Limibacter armeniacum: one gene and its partners. The protein of the gene in region 3 interacts with the protein of the main gene of each other region in a pairwise test. Links are inferred from orthologs where the notes say so. Each region holds a gene or a part of one and is shown on either strand. Other genes may lie near its edges.

Region 1 (2,969 bases), 710 kb from region 3 along the record:
CCTTCACCTTGCCTTTTCCTTCTACTTTGCCAAATGATTTCAGTGGGAGGTTACTCGAAATTGTAGCCACAACCCTATCGGCAGTCTCTTTACTGGTAGAATAAGTGTCATTCAATAACTTACCTGAGATTTCAACTGGCATTTTAACTAGCTGAACGGCTTTTGAAGACACTTCTTTTGTCATGCTTAGCGTTGCGCCTACCATTTCTCCAGAACGCTGAAAAACCATTTCACTAAGGTCTCGGCTACCTTGAATCATCTTGGTAGAAGTCTCCCTTCCAAACTTGGCTACATCACTTACCAGTGACTCTGTACGTTTGAAAGTACCACCTGCAAACTCTTTCGTCTGAACAAGGTTTTTGTCAATCATTGTTCCTGCCTTAGTCAAGGTGGTTTCTGTCAGTTCCTTTGACTTGCCCAGTACATCATTAGCTGTTTTCTCAGCTTTTGAAATCACATCCTCTGTCAACGTCTCAGTCTTGGTAATCAGACCTCCCGTTGTTTGTTTAGCATTTTCTAACGCTTTGTTAGAAGCCTCCTCTGTTTTCTGAAGAGCCGAATGCATCAATTCTTCAGCTTGGATAAGCACCTTTCCAGACTGAGCCTTTTCAGCCTCTTTTTTAGTTTTTGTTTGGGATTTTGTTTGCGTGCTCATGACTTTACTTTTTTCTTGTTGACTTTGATTCACGTTTGTTTTAGCGCCAGCACCCGTTGTTTTCTTGGCTGCAGTCGTACGGCTTGTAGAAGTCGTAGACTTTCTCTGCGTAGAAGACGTGGATGTTTTTGCTGTTGTTTTACGAGTAGAGGTCTTTGCTGTACCGGATGCTCCTACAGCAGGTGTAGTTTTTTTTTCGCTCGCACTAGAAGAATTGTCTGCACCTTGTTTTGGAGACGCTTGTTGGTTCTCCTGATTTGTAGTTGGGTTTTGCTGCTTTGCCATAGGTCCTAGGTAATTTATATGTAAAATGAATGCTTATTCAACTCTATATCAAAAAAAATATTTAAATACCATTATTCAAACTATCTAGCATTTAATTTGATAATGTGTGACTTAACTACAACAAGATAACCTACAAGTCATTTATTTGGTAATTTTGTATGTCAATTTTTTTTAAACAAAATGAGATTCCAGTCTCATTTTCTTCCGAAAGAAATACAACTTCAAATACCCTATACTTCACTATTTTATTATAAATTTGTTATTAATGGAACATATTGAATTAGAAAGCAGACAGCTGTCTGACTTAGGGGAAGTTGCCAATAAAATTATTGAATTTGCAGGGCACGATAATATATGGCTGTTTGAAGGCACATTAGGCGCAGGGAAAACTACACTCATAAAAGCGATCTGTGATCAATACGGTGTTGAAGATTTGGTTAACAGTCCTACATTTTCCATTGTTAATGAGTATAGTACCTCTAATGGAAATACAATCTACCATTTCGATTTTTACAGGTTAGATGATGAGGAAGAGGCACTAGATATTGGGTATGAAGAATACGTTGATTCGGGTAAGCTTTGTTTAATGGAATGGCCATCACGTATACCTAACCTAATTCCAGAAGATCATATCCTTATTGAAATTAATCACGGCACTGACGACCAACGGCAAATTAAAGTAAGTAAAGTCAGGCTGTAATACATCTCGCGTTAGGCTACTATTGGTGAGGTGTTACATTAACTCTTGAAAACTATGGGCAAAGAAAAGGAAGGCTTCAAACGAGCTACTGAGGAATTTTACCAATATCACCCTCAGGAAATGATGCTAAAGACACCCCAAAGGCATAAAAACCCAATTACGATTGGCATGCCTAAGGAAACTTGCCGAGATGAGAAACGCATCATGCTACGTCCTGAAGCTGTCAACATACTTGTCAACAACGGTTATGAGATACTGTTAGAGTCTGGTGCAGGAGTAGATGCCAACCTACCTGACCAAGAGTACAGTGATGCAGGTGCCAAGATAGTCTACACAGCCAAAGAAGCTTGGGGTACCGACATTATCTTGAGGGTTTCACCTCCTTCTATTGAGGAACTATCCCATATTAAGAAATCCAAAACCGTTATTACCGCCCTCAATATTAACAACCTGACGAAGGAATACTTACAAGAGATTGTCAGTAAAAAACTGGTCTGCCTAGCTTTTGAGCTTTTAGAAGACAAAGTTGGAGGTTTACCTGTAGTCAGGGCTATGAGTGAAATTGCTGGCAGTACTGTTATGCTAATTGCGGCTGAATACCTCAGCAGCTTTAACAATGGAAGAGGAATTATTCTAGGAGGAATTACAGGGGTACCACCTTCTAAGATTGTTATATTAGGTGCAGGAACTGTTGCCGAATATGCTGCTCGAACAGCTATTGGAATGGGGGCTGACGTAAAGGTCTTTGACAATCACATCTATCGCCTACGAAGATTAAAAGATGTGTTAGGCACTCATCAACTCTACACATCTGTCTTTGACAATGGACAACTAAGGGAAGCACTTTCTACAGCAGATGTCGTAATTGGGGCAGTCCATAGCAATACAGGCCGTCCACTTTCTATTGTGACTGAAGAGATGATTGCCGAAATGAAAGCCAATTCTATTATCATAGATGTCAGCATTGACCAAGGAGGTTGTTTTGAGACTTCCTATCCTACGACACTTCACAACCCGGTCTACAAAAAACATGGTGTTATCCATTACTGTGTTCCCAACATTGCATCAAGAGTTTCCAGAACCGCATCTACTGCTGTCAGCAACATTTTCACCCCTATTCTTACCAAGCTGATAGAAGAAGGTGGTACAGACCAAATGATGCGAATGCATCCTTGGTTCACCAAAGGTGTCTATGCTTATAAGGGTGGTATTACCAATAAGTTTATTGCAGAAAAATATGACTTACCATGCCGCAACTTAGAGCTAATTCTAGCCGCTAGCATCTAAGTTTTTAATAAAGGTCAACTAAAAACCCCTTCTGAAAAATAG
Region 2 (2,889 bases), 1.1 Mb from region 3 along the record:
TAAAGCGTGCCTGACAAAGCCCTTTTACATCGGTAAAAGAGTGAAAGTGCCAAAACGCAATAAAAAAGAAGTTTATCAATTTGTCGAAACAAAGATAAACTTCTCTTCTTTCAAAAGAAATAACTTATTTTTTATAGATATACCCAACAAAACACTGGCACATCTCTTAGCTTTCTTTCTTATCATCTTTCAAACCTTCTTCAATTTCGCTGCTTAACTGCTTTTTCGCGTCATTGAATTCTCTGATACCTTTACCAAGGCCTCTTGCCAGCTCTGGAATTCTTTTCGCACCAAAGAGCAAAAGGATAACAAGAATAATAATTAACCATTCGAAGCCCCCAGGCATACCAAAGAGTAATATAGCTAGTGTTTCCATAGTTCAGTTGTTTTTAAATGTGCCGCAAATCTAATTTATTATTAGTAAATAACAAAAGAATTCCTGTATTTGAAATCACTTACAATTCATTGAATATGAAGCTGAAATATACTTTTCAAACTAGCATAAACTGTCATTTTAATGCTTCATTATCCGAGCTAAGTTCGTAAATTTCTTTCAGTATTCTTCCTTTTATATTACATAGCCAGTATGACAATACTATCCGCAGATCAAATCCGACAATGGGATGCCTACACAATTGCCAATGAACCTATCCCCTCCATTGACTTAATGGAACGTGCCTCACTAAAGTTTACGGAATGGTTTACAAATAAGTTCACAGCGCAACAGCCTGTACATATCTTCTGTGGCACAGGCAATAACGGTGGCGATGGACTTGCTATTGGCCGACTTTTACTTGAGCAAAAATATGATGTCAGACTTTATGCTGTCAGGTTTTCAGACAAGCAATCTCCTGACTTCAACACCAATGAAAAGAGGCTGAAAAAACTGAAAGAAATTAAAAATATTAACAATAAGGAGGACTTTCCTGTCCTTCATTCACAAGACCTCGTAATCGATGCCATATTCGGTTCCGGCTTATCAAGACCTATCACAGGCTTTACAGGTCAACTCATCGACCATATTAATAGCAGCAATGCTACAATCATCTCTGTAGACATTGCATCAGGACTCTTTTGCAATACACAAAGCACATCTGTACATATCATCAAACCTGACCATACGGTAAGCTTCCAAACACCAAAGCTATCCTTTATGCTCCCTCAAAATGAAGTATTTACAGGAAACTTCACGGTAGTCGACATAGGTTTAAGCCCTGCCTTTATCCGACAAACCTCAACCCCTTACATTTATACAGACAGTTCCTTTATCAACTCTATCATCAAGAAGCGAAGTAAGTTTTCACATAAAGGCACTTACGGTCACACGTTGCTTATTGGTGGTAGCAAAGGAAAAGTAGGTGCTATTCAGCTTTGTGCAAAAGCAGCACTTCGCACCGGTTTAGGCTTGCTTACCACTTATGTACCATACTGCGGGTTCAATATCATGCAAACAACTGTACCCGAAGCCATGTGTATGACAGACCCTGAGTTTGACCTTTTATCCAAAGCACCTGTACCACTAGACAAGTACCAGTCTGTAGGAATTGGTCCTGGAATCGGCACATTCATGGATACTCAGCAAATGATGGAGGATATTCTGGAAAACTATGATAAACCAATGGTATTAGATGCGGATGCCTTGAACATTTTAAGCCAGAACAAAGAACTTCTTGACCAACTTCCAGAAGGTAGTATTCTAACACCACACCCAAAAGAATTTGAACGGCTACTCGGTGACCAAACATTCGAGGATGATTATGAACGGTTAGAACTTCAAATCATGTTTGCCAAACGGTATCAGGTAGTAGTTGTTCTTAAAGGAGCTCATACATCTGTTGCTACACCACTTGGAAGGGTTTATTTCAATTCTACTGGAAATCCAGGGATGGCTACAGGAGGAAGTGGAGATGTCCTAACAGGCGTAATTACAGCATTACTATCACAAGGCTATGCTCCGGGTGAGGCTGCAATCCTAGGGGTTTATTTGCATGGGCTCGCTGGTGACTTGGCTGCTTCTGAATATGGTCAGGAAGCTTTAATAGCCTCTGACATCATCAACAATATTGGCAAAGCATACCAACACCAACACAATTCATAAAAAGGGATACCCTCAAATACAAAAGCACCTCAGTAATTGATACTACTGAGGTGCTTTTATTTTAGTAATCATTAAACCTATGACTATTTATTATCATTGATCTCTCCAATGCTGTCATAGATCTCTTTTACGTATTTCGTGTCTTTAGCTCTTGCCCCTTCAAATAAGGAAATTGCCCTGCGATAAGTCTGAATGGCCATTTGGCTATTGTTGCTTTTCTTATAAAAGTCTCCCAGATTCTTAACTGACAATGCATGCTCCAAAGTAAGCTTACCATAAAATGTTCCTTTCACTGCACATTCTTCTTTCAACAATGGTTCTGCTTCTTTGAATTTTTGCTGAGCAGTCAACAGCTGCGCCATGCTACCAACTGCCTTGGCATAAGCAACATGCTGTTTTCCTGGCTTTTCAGCAGTAATCTCTATCTCTTCCTTAATTAAAGCCTCAGCCTCTTCGTAACGCTCTCGCTTGATGTAAAAATGAGCCAAATTATCCAATGCTTCCGCATAATCAGGGTGGAATTGAGGCAAGCTGCTTTTTCTCATTTCAATTCCTTCCTTAAATATTTTTTCAGCTTCAGCATCCATTCCTTTTGCTGCCTTTATTTTTCCCAATGCATCTCTGCTAGCAGCATATTCAGGACTTGTAGCACCTAGCTTCTCTTTTCTTACACTAATCGCATTTTGAATATACTCTTCAGCTTTATCAAGGTTACCCCCATCCATATTGATGCGAGCCATTTCCATACTTACATCTGCAGCTTCTACACTCTGCATTCCATAGATATCGGC
Region 3 (3,005 bases):
TTGTTTTGTGATCTAGGGTAATTATTTGTTTATACTGGACAATTAAATAATTTAAATACCAATCAACTATTCCATACAGAAGAGACTTTTGAGCCTAAACTGATGAAGATACTAAGAAACTTTTTAATGCTGTTGTCTGTAATGCTTTGGTCACTTAGCACGCAGGCACAAGACACGGACTTACCATTTAAGATTAAAGCCCCTCAAAGCTATGTACATGAGGGTGATAGTGTTGTATTGGAAGGTGCAATGGGAGACTCAGCTTTTGTAGTCTACTTTGCAGATGACTTTCAACCTGCTGCACCACCGATGGTAGAAAACCCTTATTATGGTCAGTCAAATATGAAAGTTGATACAGTACTGAGAGTTTCGGTTACTGAACCTGTCTATCCTTCATCAAAAGGACTTGTGTTTTTTCAGCAAGATACCGCTACTGTACAAGGTGTGGGGTTGGCAGTTGTCCCTGAAGATTTTCCCAAATACCGGAAGCTGAAGAACCTTACAGCCTCAATGGTTTATATCTCAAGTAAGGAAGAGATGCTGAGCTTGAGTAATTCTCCTGACATGAAGCAGGTATTTGAAAACTTTTGGCTAAACCTTGGTGGAGGAAGAGAAAATGCCTCTCGTCTTATCAGTGTTTATTTTAGACGGGTATCTGAAGCTAACCGCAGGTTTACAAACTATAAGGAAGGTTGGAAAACTGATCAGGGAATCGTTTATATCATATTTGGTGAGCCGGACCAGATCAATCCAACTTTGGAAGGAGAAGATTGGGTATATAGTGAAAATCCTAATCACCGTGAAGTATCATTTTCTTTTGTCAAGAAGAAAAATATTTTTAGCGGCAATCACTACGAGTTGATACGTGACCCTAAGTTCAGAAAGCTTTGGTTTGATACGGTCAAACGCTGGAGAAATGGTACCATTCAGTAAGCAAAAACATATAAACTACGAATACCGGAAATAATCTCCATCAACTCAGCTTGGATTTTGTACCTTTGCAGGACCAACGAATCTGAATAGAACAGAAGGCGATTTATGGGGTAAGAGTTTGCCATATAATTGCTAACCTGTTCTTTAAGTTGAAAAGTATTTATGCAGCAGAAACAAAAAAAATATTTTGGACCACCTAGGAAGAAGGTGGATCCAAGTGAGATGGTTTATGGTATTCAACCAGTACTTGAAGCCATAGAGGCGGGGAAAGAAATAGATAAGTTGTTGGTGTCAAGAGAAACATCTAACTCGCAACTGTCTGAAATCATCAAACGAGCTCAGGATTTAAAGATTCCTGTGTCAAGAGTACCAGACCAGAAGCTTGAAAAAATCACTCGTAAAAATCATCAGGGAGTGATTGGCTTTATGTCAGCGATCGCTTATGCTTCATTGGATAATATTGTTTCTGAACTTTATCAGGAAGGGAAAACGCCTTTTATCCTGGTGCTTGATAGGGTGACAGATGTACGAAACTTTGGTGCAATTGCCCGTACTGCTGAATGTGCAGGTATGCATGCCATTGTGATTCCTAGTAAGGGTTCTGCTCAGATTGGTAGCGATGCTATTCGTACTTCAGCAGGTGCTTTGAGCCATATTCCAGTATGCCGTACAGAAAACTTGATGGAGGCAATACATTATTTGAAAAACTCAGGCTTACAGGTTGTTGCTTGTACTGAAAAAGGAGGGGATACGATTTACACACCTGATTACTCTGCGCCAACAGCTATTGTAATGGGATCAGAAGAAGATGGTATTTCGAATGAAATCATGATACAGTCGGATTACTTGTCCAAAATACCGATGGGAGGTAGAGTAGGCTCTCTGAATGTATCTGTAGCGGCAGGGATTATCATCTTTGAAGCACTGAGACAGAAAACAGTAAACTAAATATTTGAATAACTAAAGAGACGTCAACCAGTTCAAGTGGTTGACGTCTCTTGCCATTTAGGCAAACTAGCAAACACATGAAGAAGGTTCTCATCATCAGATTTTCATCAATAGGTGATATTGTTTTAACTACTCCTGTTATCCGTACACTCAAGACGCAGTTAGAGGGAGTGGAAGTACATTACTGTACCAAGAAGGGGTACAAAGGTATTTTGGAGCACAACCCTTATGTTGATAAGCTACATTTGTTTGATGGTGATTTGGGAGAGTTGGTAAAGCAGCTGAAAGATGAGAAATTCGATTTTGTAGTTGATTTGCACAACAACCTGCGTACTTCCATTATCAAGACTAGGTTGGGAGTAAAGTCCAAAGCTTTTAATAAGCTAAATTGGGAAAAGTGGTTATATGTGAATATGAAGATCGATAAGATGCCTAATGTGCATATTGTAGATCGTTATATGGAAGCAGTGAAACCATTGGGCGTTAAGATGGATGCGTTGGGGCTGGACTATTTTATTCCGGAGAAGGATGAGGTAGAATTGACTTGGTTACCTGAAAGCCACAGAGAGAAGTATGTTGTTTATGCTATTGGGGGGCAACATGCTACCAAACAGCTACCATTTGAAAAAATGGTAGAATTGTGTGATAAAATTCAGCAACCAATCATGTTATTGGGTGGGCCTGAAGATAAGGAGTTAGGTGATAAGATTGTTGCATTTTTTGACCAGACAAAAGGAGACCCTTCATATAATGAAGGTTTGGAGAAACTGAAGAAAAATAAGTTGGTATTTAATGGTTGTGGCAAGTTTAACCTAAACCAGTCGGCATCTGTAGTGAAACAGGCGTACGCTGTATTTACTCACGATACAGGCATGATGCACATAGCGGCAGCTTTCAAGAAAAATATATATTCAATTTGGGGAAATACCACTCCACAGTTAGGTATGTACCCTTACAGAACGCAGTTCACAGTTTTTGAAAACACTAAATTAGACTGCCGACCTTGCTCTAAAATCGGTTACAGTAAGTGTCCGAAAGGTCATTTCAAGTGTATGAATGACCAGCAGTTCGATTTTTACTTACCTTAAAAAGAAAGGGCTTCAGTATTATGAAGCCCTTTCTTT

The links. Proteins that work in one complex are often made in the same cells at the same time.
Region 1: the proteins of rlmB (region 3) and tsaE interact in binary tests that used the Escherichia coli proteins (3 or more experiments, as listed by UniProt). The link is inferred for Limibacter armeniacum from one-to-one orthologs.
Region 2: the proteins of rlmB (region 3) and V6R21_RS31680 interact in binary tests that used the Escherichia coli proteins (3 or more experiments, as listed by UniProt). The link is inferred for Limibacter armeniacum from one-to-one orthologs.

Annotation. Positions count from the first base shown.
Region 1 is NZ_JBAJNO010000009.1:2,947,867-2,950,835, reverse strand. Bases 15-2,922 are described here. They hold tsaE (tRNA (adenosine(37)-N6)-threonylcarbamoyltransferase complex ATPase subunit type 1 TsaE), read left to right. Parts: upstream 15-1,205; coding sequence 1,206-1,640; downstream 1,641-2,922. Other genes in these bases: V6R21_RS29965 (alanine dehydrogenase), read left to right, coding at 1,695-2,922; V6R21_RS29975 (hypothetical protein), read right to left, coding at 15-940. In the rest of the region: more of V6R21_RS29975, read right to left, coding at 1-14; more of V6R21_RS29965, read left to right, coding at 2,923-2,927. UniProt on the Escherichia coli protein: Required for the formation of a threonylcarbamoyl group on adenosine at position 37 (t(6)A37) in tRNAs that read codons beginning with adenine.
Region 2 is NZ_JBAJNO010000009.1:3,355,975-3,358,863, reverse strand. The notes cover bases 15-2,842. They hold V6R21_RS31680 (NAD(P)H-hydrate dehydratase), read left to right. Parts: upstream 15-586; coding sequence 587-2,098; downstream 2,099-2,842. Other genes in these bases: V6R21_RS31675 (tetratricopeptide repeat protein), read right to left, coding at 2,182-2,842; tatA (twin-arginine translocase TatA/TatE family subunit), read right to left, coding at 167-376. Also shown: more of V6R21_RS31675, read right to left, coding at 2,843-2,889. UniProt on the Escherichia coli protein: Bifunctional enzyme that catalyzes the epimerization of the S- and R-forms of NAD(P)HX and the dehydration of the S-form of NAD(P)HX at the expense of ADP, which is converted to AMP.
Region 3 is NZ_JBAJNO010000009.1:2,234,074-2,237,078, reverse strand. The notes cover bases 45-2,988. They hold rlmB (23S rRNA (guanosine(2251)-2'-O)-methyltransferase RlmB), read left to right. Parts: upstream 45-1,095; coding sequence 1,096-1,881; downstream 1,882-2,988. Other genes in these bases: V6R21_RS27130 (glycosyltransferase family 9 protein), read left to right, coding at 1,959-2,969; V6R21_RS27140 (GWxTD domain-containing protein), read left to right, coding at 103-933. UniProt on the Escherichia coli protein: Specifically methylates the ribose of guanosine 2251 in 23S rRNA.